2 regions of the Frigoribacterium sp. PvP032 genome follow, and region 1 is predicted to be linked to the other one. Evidence: riboswitches for the same ligand, from Rfam matches in the RefSeq annotation. Region 1 holds a riboswitch; the other holds the start of a gene.

Region 1 (9,522 bases):
GCAGCTGCGCAGCGAGCTCCGCCAGTTCGCCGCCCTGCCCGTCGCCGAGCTGCGCCGCCGGGCCGACGACACGGCCCGCGAGCTGCGCGAGCTCGACGTCGAGATCCAGCGCACCAACTGGGAGGCGGACCTCACCACCTGAGACCACGAACCACCGCGCACGGAGAGTCGGTAGACGCCTCCCGGAGCGAGCACGAGCCGTGGCCGGCGGTCATCCCGGCCCCTGTCGGCGCGAGGGCAGCGCCATCGCCGCATGATGCAGCCCTGCACGCCGCACAGGTGACGTCTCACCGACGACGTCTCATCACCGTGTGCTGGCCGGGCGACGTCGAGGGCGGGACTGGGGACCTCTCCGCGCGGGGCGGTCAGCTGCGCCAGGTCATCGCGCCGCCGCCGACGGGCTCGAGATCGACAGCGTCACGTGGCTCGTGACGTGCTGGACGGTGCGTCCGACGAGGACCCACCCCGCGGCCGCGGTCGCGATCACGTCCGCGACGTCGCCCTCGAGGCGGGTGACGAAGTGCTGCGACCCGCGGAAGGTGCCGTTGCGTCGTGCCAGGTCGACGGCGGCCTCGATGTCGCGCATGTGGTCGGGCTCGACGCCGTCGCGGACCGAGTCGACGAGCGGGTAGAGGGCCCACTCGGCCGTGGCGTGGACGCCCGTCGGGTCGGCGGTCGGCAGCTCGGCCCGCCGCGGGCCGGCACCTCCCGGGAGCTCGCAGACGACCTCGCCGGGGCAGCCCCGGGAGAAGTGCAGCACCGCGGCTACGTGGGCGCCGCTGCGTCCGGCCGCGGCGACCAGCTCGGACGACCAGCGGACGAGCGCCTGTTCGTCGCCAGAGACGAAGGTGCTGACGTCGCCCGTCTCGACGACGACGTCGTCCGCGTCTGGTGCAGCGAGGGCCGACGTGATGACGTCGACGTGGTCGTCTCGCATGACGGACAAGGTGATGCGGGCGCCGACTCCGAACTCGGCCGAGCCGAGCGACGGGCGGGGTGTGGTGGATGACATGACGCGCCTTCTGTTCTGTGGACAGGGCACGGGTGTGAGCGATGACTCCCTTCGCGGGCATGATCCCGATCAGGTCGACGGTCGGAGCGTGGAGAAGCTCCCTCTCAGCCCGGCTCACCGGACTCCCGTGTTCGGTCACGAACCTAGCGGACCGTCCTCCGCCTCCTCAGTCCGGATCCGGGCTCGAGGGCGGGTCGTCGATGTCGAGGGCGGGTCCCGTACGACCCGCCCTCGGGCGCGCTGACCTGCCCTCGAGCCGGAAGGACGGGGCTCGCGTCAGTCGGCGAGGTCCGTGACTCGCGGCGCGCGGATCTGGCCGAGTGCCTCGTCGAGGCCGCCGCGGGCCGGGCGGACGGCCGGCAGGGCCGCCCCTACGTGCACCGTGCCGGCGAGCGACCGCGTGTAGCGGAGGGTGCGGGTGCTCGGGCCGCGGTTCGCCCGGCGGTCGCCGGTCTGCTCGATCCGGGCGGCGGCACGCTCGGCCCGCGCTGACAGGACGGCGACGCGGCGCTCGAGCCGGTCGAGCTCGAGGTGCAGCTTCGTGTCGCGTCGGTGCGCCTTCCGCAGGTGCTTCCCGAGGTGAAGGAGGCGGTCGGTCGCGCTCGTGCCGTCCCGCAGCTCCGTGCGGTAGATCAGGTGCCCGATCCCGGCCATGACGACGCCGATGGCGACGCCCAGCAGCAGTGCGAGCGGCAGGGGCGCACCGGAGACGAGAGCGTCGTCGACGATCCGCACGCCGATCAGGACGCCCGGCAGCACGGTCAGCACGTGCACGAAGACGAGCTGCAGCCGCAGCTGGACGGCGCCGTCGGGCACGACGACCTCGCCGGAGTCGTCCTTGTGGGCGCGGTGCGCGTGCCCGAAGTGGTGCAGCGCGTAGGCGACGCCGAGCGTGAAGAGCAGCGCGAAGACGATCGACGTCGTGAACGCGATCGGGTCGGTCGCGGGCATGAACACGTCGACGTTGAGCACACGCGACATGAAGTACGCGAACAGGGCGAAGTCGGCGAGCACGAAGAACAGCAGGAGGCGCTTGCGGGTCCGCGACTCGGTGCGGTGCTTCTCGGAGCCGGAGTCGAGCGACTCCTCGATCGCGATCGACAGCCGGTCGGCGGTCACGCGGGCCTGGTCGCGGGTCACCGTGCGGCCGGTCGTGTCGACGATCGGCTCGTCGCCCGAGCGCTCGAGGCGCCGGAGCACCTCGCGGTGCCGGGAGCTGAGGGCGGTGAGTCGCCGAGCCGCGGGGTCGAGCACCTGCCGCGTGCGGCGGGCCAGCCACCTCTCGGCCGCGACCTCGGTGCGGAGCCGGAGCGCCGCCTCCAGCGGGGTGTGCTCGTCGGTGCCCTCCGGCAGGTCGGCGCGCAGGCGCTCGTCGTGCAGGCGCGGGGCGGTCGCGACGTGCCGTGCCGGGATCGGTCCGACGCCGATCAGCGACAGGGCGAGGTCGCCGCCGGGGAGCTTCTCGACGGCGCGGGGGCGAGGGGCCGTGCCGGCCGGGCGGGGTGCGAGGAGCGCCGTCTCGTCCGGCGTCGGTGCGGCTGCGGCGGGTCGGCGCTCGAGTCGGCCAGTCGTGCCGGCGTCGGACGCCGCGAGGGGCCAGCCGTCGAGGGGCTGCGTGGCCTGCGCGTCGGGCCAGCCGTCGAGGCGCTCGGTGACCTGCGCGTCCCGCCAGCCGTCGAGGCGCTCGGTCACCTGGTCGTCGGGACGGGAGTCGGGGCGGGTGTCGGTCATGACGCGGTGTCCTCACTGCGGAAGGTGATCTCGACGCGGCGGTTCTGCGCCGCGAGCTGGTCGTCGAAGACGCCGCCCGGCAGGTCGTCGACGACGGGGTCGGCGTCTCCCCGACCGACGACGTCGCCGAGCGTGCCGCCCGGGGCGCCGAGGCGCACGAGCGCGTCGTGCACGGCCTGCGCCCGGTCGAGGCTGAGCTGTTCGCCGTCGACGACCCCGGCGCGGGTGTCGGCGGCGTGCCCGACGACGTCGGCCGCGACGCCCGACGGGCAGCGACCGAGCTCGTCGGCCACGCCCTGCAGGGCGGCGTCGGCGGTCGAGCCGAGCTCGGCGGAGTCGCCGCCGAAGAGCACGGCAGCAGACAGCACGAGCGGGGCGGTGCACGGCGTCGCGTCGCTCGTCACGGGCACGACGGGCACCGTCGAGGAGGCGACGGGCGCCTCCTGGGACGCGCCCGCTCCCCCGTCGGTGCAGCTCGTCGCCCCGGCGGCGTCGCAGATCGCGAGCCAGAGCTCGGACAGCCGGCTCGTGGACGAGATCGACGGTGCGGGCTGCGAGCCCGCGGTGCGGCCGAGTCCGACGAAGGTGACGGCGTGCCCGCTCAGGTCGGGCAGGGCGCCCTGGTCGGCGAGCGTCGAGGCGACCGCGGCCGGGTCGAACGACCAGCCGAGCTGGCGCAGGTCGAGGGGGTCGGCGGTCTGCACGCCGCTCGACACGACGACGATCGAGCCGCCGTCGTGCAGGGCGGCCGCGGAGGCGAGCACGGACAGCAGGTCGAGGCCCTCGTCCCCTGCCGTGAGGCCGGACACGTCGGAGCCGAGCTCGTCCAGCGCGTCGGCGACCGCCGCCTCCCGCTTGTCGGGGACCTGCTGCACCCGGTCGGCCGTGAGCATCGGCGTGAGGTCGTGGGCCGAGGCGGAGGACGCGCCCTGGACGACGACGTCGACGCTGCCCTCGGCGGGCTGGTGCGCCGCGAGGGCGTGGGCGGAGACGGCGTCGGCCGCCCCAGCGCCGAGGGAGGGCAGCGGCTCGGCGGAGGTGGCCGTGAAGCCGAGGACGAGCGGCTCCGGCGACTCGAGGGAGCAGCCGGCGAGGGCCGTGAGGGCGACGGCTGCGGCGGCCGTGGCGGCGACTGCGCGGAGGGCGGCGCGGCGCGGGCGGCTCGCGGGCGACGCGGACGCGGACGCGGACGCGGAGGGTCGTGGGGTCATGGAGGGTCCTCTGGATCGCGCGGGGCAGGCCCGCTCGGGGACGACGAGCGTCCGGACCTCGAGCGTAGGAACGGCGTCCGCTCCGCCGCAGCCTGCCCAGGGATGACCGGGACCCTCCTCGGGGATGAACCGCGCTCCTCCTCAGGTCGCGGCCGCCGCCTCCTCGGCTCGCCCCTGCCCGCCGTCGCACTCGAGTTGCCCCGAACGGCTGTCCGCGCGGCCGCCGACCGACATTTCCGGGCAAGCCGTCCGGGAGCCCGCCGTCTCGGCGACGGGCGGGGCGGACGGGCGCGGGCGGCGGGCGGGGCGGCCGGGCGCGGGCGGCGGGCGGGGCAGGTCAGGCGCCGAGGCGGCCGGGCGGCGCGGCACGGACGTGCATGCGCTCGCCCTGGCGGCCGAACAGGCTGAGGAACTCGACGGCTCCGGGACCGACCCGTCCGAACCAGTGCGGCGTGCGCGTGTCGAACTCGGCCGCCTCCCCCGCGGGCAGCACGAGGTCGTGCTCGCCGAGCACGAGCCGGAGCCGTCCGCGCAGCACGTAGAGCCACTCGTAGCCCTCGTGCACCCGAGGGTCCGGCTCGCCGGTCGGCACGTCCGCCTCGATGAGGTGCTTGAACGCCTGCAGGCCTCCCCCGCCCCGCGAGAGCGGCACGATCGTCTGTCCGTACATCGTCACCGGTCGGAGGTGGATGCGCGGGTCGCCGGTCTCGGGCGCCCCGACGAGCTCGTCGAGCGGCACGCCGTGGGCGCGGGCGAGCGGCAGCAGCAGCTCGAGCGCCGGACGCCGCCGGCCCGACTCGAGCCGCGACAGGGTGCTCACCGAGATGCCGGTCGTCTCGGCGAGCTGGGCGAGGGTGCGGCCGCTCGTCGCCCGCAGCGCGCGCAGCCGCGGGCCGACCGCCGCGAGCACGTCGTCGGTCGAGGCGTCCGCGGCGCCCTCGGCGCCGACGCCGGTGCCGGTGCCGGTGCCGGTGCCGGTGCCGGTGCCGGACGACGCACCGTACGGACGGGGATGATCGTGTGCCATGCCGCGATCTTGCCACACCAGCAACAGAGCTTGCAGATCGAGGAGGTGCGGGTCGAGCATGATCTCAGGAGGTCACCCACCATGACGAACGCCCCGCAGTCCCCGCTCGATCCGTCCGCCGCCGCTCTCGCGACCACGCCCACGCCCGTGCCCGTGCCCGCGCCTGCGCCTGCGCCCACAGGCACCTACGACGTGGTCGTCGTCGGGGGCGGCGCCGCCGGCCTCAGCGCCGGCCTCACCCTCGCCCGCGCGCGCCGTCGCGTGCTGGTCGTCGACGCCGGCGAGCCCCGCAACGCTCCCGCGGCCGGCGTGCACGGCTTCCTCACCCGCGACGGAATCGTCCCTCGCGAGCTCACCCGGCTCGGCCGCGCCGAGGTCGAGCAGGTCGGCGGCGAGGTCGTCGACGGGACCGTCACGCGACTCGAGCGGGCGGGCGGCGGGCCTGCCGACGTGTCGGCCGGTGCCGGCACGTCGGCCACGGGGGCGAGCGCAGGAGGCGCCTCCTCGTTCACCGTCTCGCTCACGACGGAGGGCGGTGACGAGCGCGTCGTCCGGGCCCGGCGGGTCGTCGTGACGACCGGTCTCACCGACGAGCTGCCCGAGGTGGACGGCCTCGCCGAGCGCTGGGGCCGTGACGTCGTGCACTGCCCGTACTGCCACGGCTGGGAGATCCGCGACCGCGTGATCGGCGTGCTCGGCACGACCCCGTTCGCGGTGCACCAGGCGCTGATGTTCCGGCAGTGGAGCGACCGCGTGACCCTCTTCGTGCACGAGGCGCCCGAGCCCGCCGACGACGAGTGGGAGCAGCTGGCCGCACGCGGGATCCAGGTCGTGACGGGCCGCGTCCGGTCGCTGCGGCTCGAGGGCGACGCGCTGACCGGCGTCTTGGTCGACGGCGCACCGGTCGTGCCGGTCGACGCGCTCGCCGTCGCCGCCGCGGTCCGCCCGAACGGCGACCTGCTCGAGCCGCTCGGCCTCGTCCACGAGCCGCACCCGATGGGGCTCGGGACCGTCATCGCGTCCGACCCGCTGACCGGGGCGACGACCGCGCCCGGGCTGTACCTGGCCGGCAACGTCGCCGACGCGCGGATGCAGGTGGTCACGGCTGCCGCCTCCGGCGTGGGGGTCGCGGTCGCCGTCAACATGAGCCTCATCACCGAGGACACCGACCTCGCCGTGGCGGAGCGACGCCGCCCGTTCGGCGTCCGAGCCGAGGCGGAGAACACGACCAGGGTGCTCGGCGACCGCCGGCACGGACTCGGGCACGAGCACGGCGACGGACAGTCCACTGCGGAGGAGTGGGGCCGCGACTACTGGGAGGACCGCTACGCGGCCCCCGGCCTGCAGTGGAGCGGTCGGCCGAACCCCGTCCTCGTCGACGAGGTCTCAGCACTCACGCCGGGCCGTGTGCTCGACGTCGGCAGCGGCGAGGGCGGCGACGCCATCTGGCTCGCGGGCCGCGGCTGGCAGGTGACCGCGATCGACATCGCGCAGTCTGCCCTCGACAAGGCGGCGGCACGAGCGGCCGAGGTGGACGAGGAGGCGGCGGCCCGGATCACCTGGGAGCAGCACGACCTCGCCGAGTGGGCTCCCGCACCGAGGTCGGTCGACCTCGTGTCGTCGCAGTTCATGCACCTCGCCGACCCGGTGCGCGCCGCGCTGTTCCGGTCGCTGGCGGAGGCGGTGGCTCCCGGCGGGACCCTGCTCGTCGTCGGGCACGACCTGTCCGACCTGACCGCAGGGGCCGGTCGGCACGGCAAGGAGGTGCTGATGTTCACGATCGACGACGTGCTCGCGGCGATCCCCGATGCCGACTGGACGATCGAGGTGGCCGAGTCGCGTGCGCGGCAGGTCTCCGCGACGTCGGGCGGCACCACCACGGTGCGCGACGTGGTCGTCAAGGCGACCCGCGCCTCCTAGTCCGCTGCCCCGCCGCCTCCGGCCCCGCAAATGCCGACCGCGAGCCCGCTCCGAGCACCACAACACGCGGATTCCCCGGTATTGGAGGCCTCGCGGTCGGCATTTGCTCGGGAGGAGCGGCGGCGGGGCGGGAGACGCTCGGGGTCAGCGGTGGCGGCGCAGGCGGTCGAGCACGACGCGGCGGTCACGCCAGGCGCCCGTCGACCAGAGAGCGACGAAGACCAGCAGCGGCTGGAACGGGAGGCGCAGCCAGCGCTTCGCGTCGGTGTCGAGCCCGAAGGCGCTGGTGCGGGTCACGAGCTGCGAGATGTTGCCCGGGAAGATCGCGACGAAGAACGCGGCCACCACGAGGCCGACGGCGACGCGCCAGCGGCCGAGCGCGATCAGCGAGCTGCCGAGCGCGATCTCGACGACGCCAGAGGCGAGCACGACCGCGTCGTCGTCGAGCGGCAGCCACTCGGGCACCTGCGCCTGGAAGTCGTCCCGCGCGAAGGTGAGGTGGCTGGCACCGGCGAACACCAGGACGGCCCCCAGCAGGAGGCGGGCGACGGTCCGCGGGACGGACGTGGGACGGACTCGGCTGCGCTTCGACATCCGACCAGTCTGCTCCTGCCGCGGGCGCCGAGTGGTCCGTTCCGGTCGTTCCGTGCTGCACGGATGACCAGAACTGACCACTCGGCACGCGCTAGCCGAGCGCGGTGAGCCGCAGCCGCATCGACCGCGTCGACGGCCGCAGCACGTGCGGCGCCGACACGTCGGGCCCGCAGGCCCGCGAGCCGAGCCCGTTCTGCGCCGCGTCGAGCCACAGGTAGGTGCGGTCCGGCTCGGGCAGCTCGTGCGGGTGGCGGGCGGCGTCGACCTGCTGTGCGGTGTGGCGGCGCAGCGTGAAGCCGGGCAGGCGTCCGAGCTCGTCGCCGACGGCGTCGACGCGGAGCCAGTCGCGGCCGTCGGCGCCGGTCAGGTCGAGGCTCCGCAGGTCGCTGCGGTGGCCGCTCTCCTGCGGGCGGGCGTACTCGACGACGAGGTCGTCGACGGACGACGTGTACCGGCCGACGACCGCGGCGTGCCGGCTGTCCGGGTACGACTCGTGCGGGCCAGTGCCGAACCACGACGCCGTCGCGACGTCGGTCGGCAGGTCGAGGCGCACGCCGACCCGCGGCCAGGAGGTGTCCCAGCCGGCGGTCGGCACGAGGTCGAGCGCCAGCCAGAGCTCGCCGCCCTCGAGCGACCAGCGCTCGTCGACGGTCACGGCCTGGCGGGCGTCCGCGGCGGCCCAGCGGGTGCGGACGTGCACCTGCGAGTCCGTCGCCGTGACCTGCTCGACGCGCGGCGTCATCCGGTCGAGCCCGAGCCGCAGCCAGGTCGTCTCGGCGCTCGGCAGCTCCGCCAGCAGGTACTGGTCGGCGCGGTGCCGGTCGCGCATCACGTCGACGTCGCGGTCGCGCGGCACCCAGCCACGCCCCTGGTCGTTGTCGGTCGGCGCACGCCAGAGCTCGAGCCGCGGCCCGTCCACGGGACGACCGGCCAGCGAGACGAGACGGCCGTCGACGAACGTCGCCGGCCCGAGGTCCAGCCGACCCGAGGAGGCGCCCGCCAGCCGGTCGCCGGCCGCACCGGGCACGCCGGGTCGCAGTGTCGACGGCGCGCGCCGCACCGCTGCGGCAGGCGTGAGGTCCAGCTGCGCGGTCGCGACCACGTGTCCGGCGGGCGCCCACTCGGCGTCCGCCGCGGTCACGACCCGCACCGTCGCCCAGGTCTCGCCCGACGACGCGACGGGCAGGCCGGGGACGGCCAGGACGACCGTCTCCCCCGCTGCCAGGGCGTCGTCGCCGACGCCGGCGACGGGGAGGTCGGCGACCAGCGCCTCCTCGCCGTCGTGCTCGACCGTGAGCCGGATCACCACGTCGGAGGCGTCGGCCGAGTGCCGCAGGTTAGCCACGGTCACGAGAGCCTCGGCACCCTCGTCGTCCGTCTCGCCCGCGGCCAGCGACACGCGGATCGGCGCGACGACCTGCGCCCACTCGTGCAGGCCGGGCGACGGGGTGTCGTCGCTGAGGACCATCCCGTCCATCACGAAGTTGGAGTCGTGCACGACCTCGCCGAAGTCGCCCCCGTAGGCGAAGAACTCGGTGCCGTCGGCGGTGCGGTGCCGCAGGCCGTGGTCGCGCCACTCCCAGACGAAGCCGCCGTGCAGCCGCGGGAACTCGTCGACCAGCGCCTCGTACTCGTCGATCGCGCCCGGGCCGTTGCCCATGGCGTGCACGTACTCGCAGAGCAGGAACGGCTTCGAGCGCTGGCGCGCCGCCTCGGCGGGCGTGCAGCCGAGCAGCTGCACCGACGCGTCGCCGCTGCCGATCGCGCGCGTCTCGTCGACGAACGAGTACATCCGCGAGTAGACGTCGGTGTAGGCGCCCGTGTAGTCGCCCTCGTAGTGCACGGGGCGGCCGGTGTCGCGGGCGTGCGTCCACGCGGCCATCGCGGCGAGGTTGCGGCCGGTGCCGGCCTCGTTGCCGAGCGACCACATCACGATCGACGGGTGGTTCTTGTCGCGCTCGACGGTGCGGACCATCCGGTCGACGTAGGCGTCGTGCCAGGCGGCGTCGTCGCTGGGGTTCTCGGTC
Region 2 (9,522 bases), 330 kb from region 1:
CGTCGGACGCCGGGTGGCGCATCGTCTCGGGGGCCGTGGTGCCCTTCGTGGCCATCGTCCTGGCGGGCGTGATCGCCGCCCTGATCGGCCGTGCGGCCATGCGACGCGTGGTCGCGATGCACGACGACGAGGCGAAGGCCACGGCGGTCGCCGGCATCGTCTCGGCCGCTCGCAAGGCGGCGATCTGGAGCTCGCTCGGGCCGGAGGAGCGCGCCTACGCCGACCACCTCGCCCAGGAGAGCGAGGTGCGACTGCGCCTCCTGCCCGTCTCCGGTGCCGGCACGGCGGCCAGCTGGGCCGAGCACGAGATCGCCGAGCTCAAGCGGAACTCCGCCAGCTTCAGCTACGACTCGGGGCACGCCCTCGACGAGCTGCGCGACCGACTGATCGAGTGGCAGGCCAAGCCCGGGCGTGCGAAGAAGCTCTTCAGGGCAGACCTCGAGCGGTGGAGCTACGAGGAGGCGGACGTCGACAAGGGCCTCGACGCACGGCAGAAGGCCTGGGACGCCGAGCAGGCGGCCGCGGCGTCTCGCGGCGCACGACCCACCACGTCGGCGCAGCCCGCACAGGTCGCACAGCCCGCGCAGACGGGTGCGCCGGCCTACGAGCAGTGGCGCGCGCCGGTCTCCCCTGCGGGCCGTCCTGCTGACGAGCCGACCCCGGCTCGCGAGACCGCTGCCGAGACCCGCACCACGATGGTCGCGACCCAGTCGCCGGACGACGACACGGACTCCGACCCGGACACGACGTCGTACGGCCAGCAGGTCAGCGCCCAGGACGTCCGCCGTCGGACGACGCCTGACGCCTGACCTTCACGTCACGGTGCCCTCGGCAGGAATCGAACCTGCGACCAAGAGATTAGAAGGCTCCTGCTCTATCCGCTGAGCTACGAGGGCGTGCCCCCACGATAGCGCGTGGGCTCGGTCCGCCCGGGCGGCGACGCCGTCAGACCGCGAGGGCCAGCGCGCTCAGCACCTGGTCGAGCCGCGGTGCGCCCGCCGCACGGAACACCTCGGTGCCGCCGTCCGTCAGGACGACCATGGTCGGCGTGCTCGTGATGCCTCGGGCCTCCGCCTGGTCGGGGCGCGCGGCGACGTCCGCCTCGTCGACCGCCAGGGCAGGGACGAGGGCCTGCGCCTCGGCCACGACGGCGCGGGCCGCGTGGCAGGGGGCGCAGAACGCGCACGTGTACAGCTCGAGCTTCATGGCCAGGACAACGAGGAGGCGCCGGGGAATGTTCCCCGGCGCCTCCTCGTGTCGCGTCGTCTCCCTGCGGAGCCGACGGCCTGCCTCAGTTGTCGAGGTCGTCGTTGCGGTCCTCAGGGTCGTCGACGGGGTCGCTGTCCTTCACGTCGAGCGAGTAGTGCACCTGCAGCTGCTCGCCGACCATCTTCGCCTCGCCTGCGGTGTAGACGAAGCCCGTCTCGAGGCCGTCGATCAGGACGTAGTCGACGATCTCCTCGTCGTAGGAGCCGTTGGTGCTGATGCGCGTGTCGGTCCGGCCGTCGCTCGGTCCGCCCTCGAAGAAGACGACGTACTCGGATCCCTCGGCCACGGTGGGCTTGCTGTCTGTCATGGAGCCGTTCTACCAGGGGGCACCGATCCCGCGCCCAGCTTGGGCGCGCCTCCCCCGGGATCCGCCCACCGACGGGGTCGCGCGAACCATTCATATTGCCAAGCTATATAGATTGGCTATACACTTGCGGGATGACTTCACAGCCGACCGACATCCTGGAGAACCTCCTGACGTCGACCCATCGCCTGACGCGGATCGCCGCGCAGGAGACCGGCCGCACGACCTCGCCCGCCGTCTGGCGCACGCTCTCGATCCTCACGACCGACGGCTCGATGCGCGTCGGCGACCTCGCCAGGACGAGCCGCGTCAGCCAGCCGACGATGACCAAGCTCATCCACGGCCTGGCCGACGACGAGCTCGTCCGCCGCATCGCCGACGTCGACGACTCCCGCGCCTGGCTCATCGCCATCACCCCCAAGGGCACGGAGGCGCTGGCCGAGTGGAAGGGCCAGCTCGCGACCGCGCTCGGCCACCTCTTCGACGACCTCGACGACGACGAGTGGCGCGTGCTCGACCACGCCGCCCAGCTGCTCAGCACCCGCGTCGCGTCCGAGGCGGTGTCCGCGTGAGCGCCGCGAGCCACGACACGGCCGCAGGCACCGGCACCGGCACCGGCACCGCGAAGCCGAGCATCCTCAAGCAGCCCACCGCCGTCTGGGCCATCGCGTTCGCGTGCGTCGTCGCCTTCATGGGCATCGGCCTCGTCGACCCGATCCTGCCGGCCATCGCCGAGTCGCTGAAGGCGACCCCGACACAGACCGAGCTGCTCTTCACCAGCTACCTCGCCGTCACCGGCATCGCGATGTTCTTCACGAGCTGGGTCTCGAGCCGCCTGGGCGCCAAGAAGACCCTGATGATCGGGCTCGCCCTGATCGTCGTCTTCGCCGTGCTCGCCGCCACGAGCGGCGACGTGTGGGAGGTCATCGGCTTCCGTGCCGGCTGGGGCCTCGGCAACGCGCTCTTCATCTCGACCGCCCTCGCGACGATCGTGGGCGCCGCCTCCGGGGGCACCGCCTCCGCCATCATCCTGTACGAGGCGGCGCTCGGCCTCGGCATCGCGATCGGGCCGCTCATCGGCGGCCTGCTGGGCTCCGTGAGCTGGCGCGGGCCGTTCTTCGGCGTCACCGTGCTGATGGCGATCGCGTTCATCGCCATCGCCGTCTTCCTGAAGGGCGGAGCGATCGAGAGGCCGACGCCCACGAAGCTGTCCGCACCGTTCCGCGCCCTGGCCGTCCCCGCCCTCGGCACCCTCGCGGCGACCGCGTTCTTCTACAACATCGGCTTCTTCGTGCTGCTGGCGTACACGCCGTACCCGCTCGGCTTCGGCGCCATGGGCATCGGCCTGACCTTCTTCGGCTGGGGCGTCGGCCTCGCGATCACCTCGGTCTGGGTCGCCCCGCTGCTCACCGCCCGGATGAAGCGGACGACGGTGCTGCGCATCGCCCTCCCCCTGCTCACGCTCGACCTGCTGGCGGCGGCGCTCTTCGTCGGGACGCCCGCGGCCCTGGTCGCCTGCGTCGTCGTCGGCGGCCTCGTCCTCGGCGTGCTCAACACCGTGCTCACCGAGAGCGTCATGGAGGCGACCGACCTGCCCCGGTCGGTGGCGTCGAGCGCGTACTCGGCCGTGCGGTTCATCGGCGGCGCCATCGCCCCGCCGGTGGCCACGCTGCTCGCCGACACCATCGCGCCGAGCGCCGCGTACGTCTTCGCCGCGGCGAGCGTCGCGGTCGGACTCGTGATCATCATCGCCGGGCGACGCGCCCTCCGCCGCGTCGACGACGGGCCCGAGTCCGCGCGCGTCGAGGCCGAGGCGATCTCGGCCGGCGAGGTCTCGTAGCCGCTGCTCGCCCGCCCTGCCCGGCCCGCGCCTCCTCGATCACCAGACGAGGAGGTGCGGGCCGGGTCGTGTCGGAGGCCCGGACTAGAGTGGCGGCATGGCTACGACGAACGACCGACTGGTGTGGATCGACTGCGAGATGACGGGTCTCGACATCGCCGTCGACGAGCTGGTCGAGGTGGCCGTCGTCGTCACCGACTTCGACCTCGTGCCCGTGCACCCCGGATTCACCATCGTCATCAAGCCCGACCAGTCCGCCCTCGACAACATGGGCGACTTCGTCACCGAGATGCACACGACCTCCGGGCTCATCGACGAGATCCCGAACGGCGCGAGCCTCGCCGAGGCCGAGTACGAGGTGCTCGAGTACATCCTCAAGTACGTCCCCACCGAGCAGCACGCCCCCCTCGCCGGCAACACGATCGGCACCGACCGCGCGTTCCTCGCCAAGTACATGCCCCGCGTCGACGGCCACCTGCACTACCGCAGCGTCGACGTCTCCTCCATCAAGGAGCTCGCCCGCCGCTGGTTCCCCCGTGTCTACTTCAACGCGCCCCAGAAGCACGGCGGCCACCGCGCCCTCGCCGACATCCTCGAGTCGATCCGCGAGCTCGAGTACTACCGCCGGGCCGGCTTCGTCGCCGACCCCGGCCCGACCACCGAAGACGTCCAGGCGATCTCGAAGGCCGTCGTGGACGAATGGGCGCCCCGGCTGTAGTAGAGTCTTCTCGTTGCGATCGCTCCGGCAGTCGCGCATGGTGGGTATAGCTCAGCTGGTAGAGCGCCTGGTTGTGGTCTAGGAGGCCGCGGGTTCAAGCCCCGTTACTCACCCCAATGGAAAAGTCCTGCCCTACTCGGCAGGGCTTTTCGGGGTTTTCGGCGCCTTCTTGTCTGCGACGCTTCGCGTCGAAGACGTCGGGGGTGGCCGGGCAGGTGCATCGGTGGCCGGGCGGAGGGCAACGTCGCTTCGCTTGTTGCGCCTTCGGCCGAGAAGCTACTCGGGAGCGACGAGACGGCGCGATGTTCCGCGGGGGTTCGTCGCTTTCGCGGGGGTACTTATTCGCGGGGGTACTTGGTGGCCGCAGGCGCGGCACCGGGACGCAGTGATCTGGCGAGGGCGGGTCGATTGCGGCGAGGGCGGGTCGGTCACTACCCGCCGTCGGCGCAGGCGACCCGCCGTCGGCGTCCAGGGGGTCTGTGGGACGCTGGGCTCGTGGACGACGAGAGAGCTGAGAGCGCTGAGGCGGCGGCGGCAGCGGGCATCGACCCGGCGACGCTGAGCCTCGCGCGGTTCGACGAGCTCGTCGTGGCCGAGCTTGACGAGCTGCCCGACGACATGGTCGACGGCCTCGACAACGTCGTCTTCGTCACCGACGACCGCCCCGAGGACGGCTCCCTCGACCTGCTGGGCCTCTACGACGGGGTCGCCCTGACCGAGCGCGGCACCTACGGCTTCGGCGAGCTGCCCGACCGGATCATCCTCTACCGCGAGCCGCACCTCGCCGTCGTCGACACCGAGGACGAGCTCCGCGACGAGATCCACGTCACGCTCGTCCACGAGATCGCCCACTTCTACGGCATCGACGACGCCCAGCTGCACGAGCTCGGCTGGGCCTAGCCCGCCGAGCCGTCGGCGCGTTCCCCGATCGAGTCGCCGAGCCTGACGTCCACGACGACGTCGGCCAGGCCGCGTGGGTCCTCGGCCGCGAGGTGGCGCTCCTCCTGCTCGGCCCAGACGTCCCACCACGGCTCGTAGGTCGCCCCGTCCCGGCGCAGCGCGCGGGCTCGCCGGGTCGAGTCGTCGAGCTCCAGCCAGACACGCAGCGTCGCGAGGGCCGAGGAGGCGCGGGTCAGCGCCCCGGCGCCCTCGACGACCACCGAGACGGCCGGGTCGAGCGTCCGCCGCTCCCCCGGCACGCCATGCTCCCAGTCCCACGTGGTCCACCCCGGGTCCGCCGCCGCGAGGACGAACGACTCGACGATCCGCGATGCGGCCTCGAGCCCGTGCCAGCCCGGGTAGACGTCGTCGAGGTGGACGAGCTGCACCGGCCCGAGGCGGTCGACCGGCCAGGCAGCGACCAGGCGGCGAGCCAGCGTGGTCTTGCCCGAGCCGGAGCGGCCGTCGATCAGCACGATGACGCGCGACCGGTCGACCCGCGCCTCCTGCGCCCGGCACAGCAGGTCGACGACGACGTCAGGAGACCGTCGACCAGGTGACCGTCCGTCACGCAAGGACGAACTCCCAGGTCCCCGCGAGCACCGCGCTCGTGACCGCAGCCGCGGCGATCAGCACGCCGATGGCGAGGAGCACGGCGTCGCGGAGCCCCACGGTCGACGGCCGGGCCCAGGTGCGCGAGGTGTCCGAGCCGAAGCCCTTCGCCTCCATGGCCGTCGCGAGCTTGCTGCCCCGGCGCACCGAGAGCACCAGCAGCGCGAAGGCCTGCCCCGCGAGTCGACGAGCGACGGCGACCGGCCCGCGCGCGTCCGCGACGCCCCGGGCACGACGGGCGAGTGCCAGCTGACGCCAGTCGTCCGCGAACAGCCCGGCGAGCCGGAGGCCCGCGAGTCCGCCGAGCACGAACCGGGCCGGCAGCCGGAGCACCTGCGCGAGGCCGTCGGCGAGGTCGGTGGGGTCTGTGGTGGCGAGCAGGACGATGCCGGGGATGCCGACCGCGAGGATGCGCAGGCCGATCGCGAAGGCGAGTGAGACGGACCCCTCCGTCACGCTGATCCACCAGAACTGCAGCAGCACGGCGCCGTCGTCCCGGCCGTAGAGGGTCGTGACGACGATCGACATCGGCGCGGCGACCCACAGGGGCGCGGTGCGGCGCAGCAGCTGTCGTGCCGACAGTCCCGCCCAGGGCAGCAGCAACAGCTCGAGCCCGAGCGCCACCCCCGCAGACACCCAGTCGATCGAGAGCAGCAGCACCACCGAGACGACGAGCGCGGCGAGCAGCTTCGCGACGGGGTTGATCCGCCCGACGACGCGGTCGGTCTCGATCGCCTCGAGCAGGCTCATCGTGCAGCCTCGGCGACGACAGGTCGTTCGAGCACGAGGACGTCGTCGGCCAGGGCCTCGACGAACTCGGCGTCGTGCGTCACGGCCACGATGCTGCGTCCCTCGTCGACGAGCCCCGCCAGGAGGGCGACGAGCTCCCGCCAGGTGCGCGCGTCCTGCCCGAAGGTCGGCTCGTCGAGCACGAGGAGGCGCGGCCGGGAGGCGAGGACGGTCGCGACCGACAGGCGCCGCTTCTCCCCTCCCGACAGCGTGAACGGGTTGGCACCGGCGAGGTGGTCGAGCCGGAGGCGCGCCAGGAGCTCGTCGACGCGCTCGGCGACCTGCGCGGCCGGCTCGCCGAGCGCCTCCGGCCCGACCGCCAGCTCGCGCCGCACGGTCGGGGTGAGGAACTGGTGCTCCGGGTCCTGGAACACCGTGCCGACGCGGGTCAGCAGCTCGCGCGAACGCCAGCGGACGGGCACGCTGCCGGCTCCGGCAGCGAGCTCGGGCGTGGCGTGCAGCTCGCCCGCGACGGGGGCGAGCAGACCGGCGAGGGTCAGGGCGAGCGTCGACTTGCCCGCGCCGTTCGCGCCCGTGACGGCCAGCGTGCGGGAGTCGTGGACGGTCAAGTCGACGCCAGAGGCGACGGCACGGCCCCGCGGGCCGCGGTGGCCGACGGCCAGCCCGGCTGCCTCGAGCAGCGGCCCCCGCGAGGAGGCGCGGTGTCGGACGGGCGGCTCGGGCACGACCCCGGGGACCCACACCCCCGCCTCCGTGAGCCGACCTCGCTGCCGGTCGAGCACCTCCTCGGGAGCCCCGTCCGCGAGCACGCCGCCGTCCGCGGCGAGCACGACGACGCGGTCGACGACGGGCAGCCAGACGGAGACGCGGTGCTCGACCACGACGAGCGTCGCCCCGGTCCGCTCGGCGACCCGGGCGACGGCGTCGCGCACCTCGACGACGCCGCCGGGGTCGAGGTTCGCCGTCGGCTCGTCGAGCAGCACGAGCCCCGGGCGCATGGCCAGGGCGCCGGCGAGCGCGAGGCGCTGCTTCTGCCCGCCGCTGAGCTGGGCGGTCGGCCACGAGCGCGGCAGGTCGAGCCCGACCGCGTCGAGGGCGTCGTCGACACGGCGCCAGGTCTCGCCGCGCGGCACTCCGATGTTCTCGCAGCCGAAGGCCACGTCGTCGCCGACGCGGGCGAGCACGACCTGCGAGTCGGGATCCTGCAGCACCAGGCCGACGCGGCCGCGCTGCTCGGCCGGCGGCCGCCCGTCGACGAGCAGCTCGCCGCGGGCGTCGCCCTCGTCGTCGCCGCCGAGCACGCCGGCGAGCCCGGCGAGCAGCGTCGACTTGCCGGCCCCCGAGGCACCGAGCAGCAGCACGCGCTCGCCCGGCTCGACGACGAGGTCGAGCTCGGACACGGCCGGGCGGAGACGGCCGGCGTGCCGCCACCCCCAGCCGCGGGCGTCGACCCTGGCGCCGGAGGCGGTGGTCACGTCGTCGACGGCGTGCCGCTCAGACTCGCGCCTCGGCCGACCGGCCGGAGGCGAATCGGCTGAGGGCGCCGGTGCGGGCGAGCCCGCGAGCGGCGAGCCAGGAGAGGGAGCCCGCGAGGACGACTCCGGAGGTGACGGCGCTGATGCCGTAGACGAGCTTGTACTCGAGGGTCGTCGCGGCGATCGACGAGAGCGACGTGTCGAGCAGGGCGACGGCGAGGCCGGCACCCGCACCGGCGAGCATCGAGACGTGGAGGCGCCAGGACGAGTAGAGGAACGCGGCGAAGACGAGCTCCGCACCGAGACCCTCGACGACGCCCCAGATGAGCGTGGAGAAGCCCCACTGCGTGCCGATCAGCATCGACACGACGGCCGCCATCACCTCGGTGTAGACCGCGGCGCCCGGCTTGCGGATGATCAGCCCGCCGAGCACGCCGGCGAAGAGCCAGCCTCCCGACAGCAGGCCCGAGAGGCCGGGCGTGAAGGCCAGCAGGTTGCTGAGCGGCTCCCACGCGAGGCCCCAGGCCCAGAAGACGACGCCGCAGGCGACGCCGATCACGCTGGCGACGACGATGTCGACGACGCGCCAGCGACGCGACGGCCTCGGCGATCTCTGCGACCTCTGCGACCTCTGCGACCCCGAGGCTGTGGGGCGATCCTGGCGATCGGGCTGAGCCTCGTTCGCGGACACGGAAACAGACATGTTCTCTCCTCCCTGCGCTGGCATGATCCAGATCAGGTTCGACGGTCGAAGCGTGGATCGCTTCCTCTCAGCCCGGATCACCGGACTCCCGTGTGTGTGCCGCCGAGCATAGCGCCGCTGCGGCCCGGCCGCGTGGACGGGCGTTCGTCACAGATCAGGAAGAGAGCGCTCGCGCCTCCTGAGCTGTGCACGGTTCAGGACGATCGGCACCTCCGTTGCGGGGATCAGGCGCGATCTTCCTGAATGAGGAGGCAGGTCAGGCGAGGGTGAGCTGGCCGTCCGCGCGCAGCCACTCGAGGCCCTCGACGATCGCCTCGACCGACGTCCACCGCGGCGCGTAGCCGAGCAGACGGCGCGCCTTGTCGATGCTCATCGAGTGGCTGCGCGACAGGTGCTCCCATGACGCGTCCGCCGACTCGGGGCTGCGCTGGGCTCGGAAGTCCTCGAACGACGCGACCGTGAGGTGCGCCTCCTGCCCGAAGGTCCTCGCGACCTGCTCGGCGAGGCCGCGCAGGGTCACCGCGCGCTCGCTGACGACGTGGAACGACTCCCCCACGGCCTGTGCCGGACGCTCGACGGCCCGCTGGAATGCCTGCGCGACGTCGTCGGCGTGCACGTGGTGGACGGTCTCGAGCCCGAGCCCCGGCATGACGACCTCGCGGCCCGCGGCGAGCGCCTCCCACACGTCGAGGTCGAGGTTGCCGACGGCGTTGATCATCGGCCAGCCGGGCCCGGTGATGTGCCCGGGGTGCAGCACGGCGCTCTGCACGCCGCCGGGCCGTCGCGACTCGGCGAGCAGCAGGCGCTCGATCTCGGCCTTCTGCGTGCCGTACTCGCCGAACGGCGTGCGCCGCGCCTCCTCTGTGACCGGCACCTCGGCCGACGGGCCGTGCACCCAGATGGTGCCGCAGT

Evidence for each region. Region 1 has a riboswitch for thiamine pyrophosphate ahead of JOE35_RS10430 (YkoF family thiamine/hydroxymethylpyrimidine-binding protein). Riboswitches for the same ligand answer to the same signal wherever they lie in the genome.
Region 2: it holds a riboswitch for thiamine pyrophosphate, as region 1 does, so the genes downstream of both, JOE35_RS11915 (ECF transporter S component) here and JOE35_RS10430 (YkoF family thiamine/hydroxymethylpyrimidine-binding protein) in region 1, are expected to answer to the same signal.

Annotation. Positions count from the first base shown of each region.
Region 1 is NZ_JAFIBM010000001.1:2,254,703-2,264,224, forward strand. It holds gene JOE35_RS10425 (DIP1984 family protein) at 1-142, shown strand, start outside; gene JOE35_RS10430 (YkoF family thiamine/hydroxymethylpyrimidine-binding protein) at 380-1,012, opposite strand; TPP riboswitch at 1,042-1,151, opposite strand; gene JOE35_RS10435 (hypothetical protein) at 1,289-2,743, opposite strand; gene JOE35_RS10440 (OmpA family protein) at 2,740-3,954, opposite strand; gene JOE35_RS10445 (helix-turn-helix domain-containing protein) at 4,292-4,981, opposite strand; gene JOE35_RS10450 (SAM-dependent methyltransferase) at 5,063-6,901, shown strand; gene JOE35_RS10455 (MauE/DoxX family redox-associated membrane protein) at 7,046-7,495, opposite strand; gene JOE35_RS10460 (glycoside hydrolase family 2 TIM barrel-domain containing protein) at 7,587-9,522, opposite strand, start outside.
Region 2 is NZ_JAFIBM010000001.1:2,584,916-2,594,437, forward strand. It holds gene JOE35_RS11855 (hypothetical protein) at 1-809, shown strand, start outside; tRNA gene JOE35_RS11860 (tRNA-Arg) at 824-896, opposite strand; gene JOE35_RS11865 (thioredoxin family protein) at 946-1,206, opposite strand; gene JOE35_RS11870 (oligoribonuclease) at 1,292-1,576, opposite strand; gene JOE35_RS11875 (MarR family winged helix-turn-helix transcriptional regulator) at 1,708-2,145, shown strand; gene JOE35_RS11880 (MFS transporter) at 2,208-3,413, shown strand; gene orn (oligoribonuclease) at 3,511-4,131, shown strand; tRNA gene JOE35_RS11890 (tRNA-His) at 4,172-4,247, shown strand; gene JOE35_RS11895 (metallopeptidase family protein) at 4,627-5,031, shown strand; gene JOE35_RS11900 (ATP-binding protein) at 5,028-5,645, opposite strand; gene JOE35_RS11905 (energy-coupling factor transporter transmembrane protein EcfT) at 5,638-6,432, opposite strand; gene JOE35_RS11910 (ABC transporter ATP-binding protein) at 6,429-7,907, opposite strand; gene JOE35_RS11915 (ECF transporter S component) at 7,927-8,610, opposite strand; TPP riboswitch at 8,602-8,712, opposite strand; gene JOE35_RS11920 (NAD(P)-dependent oxidoreductase) at 8,867-9,522, opposite strand, start outside.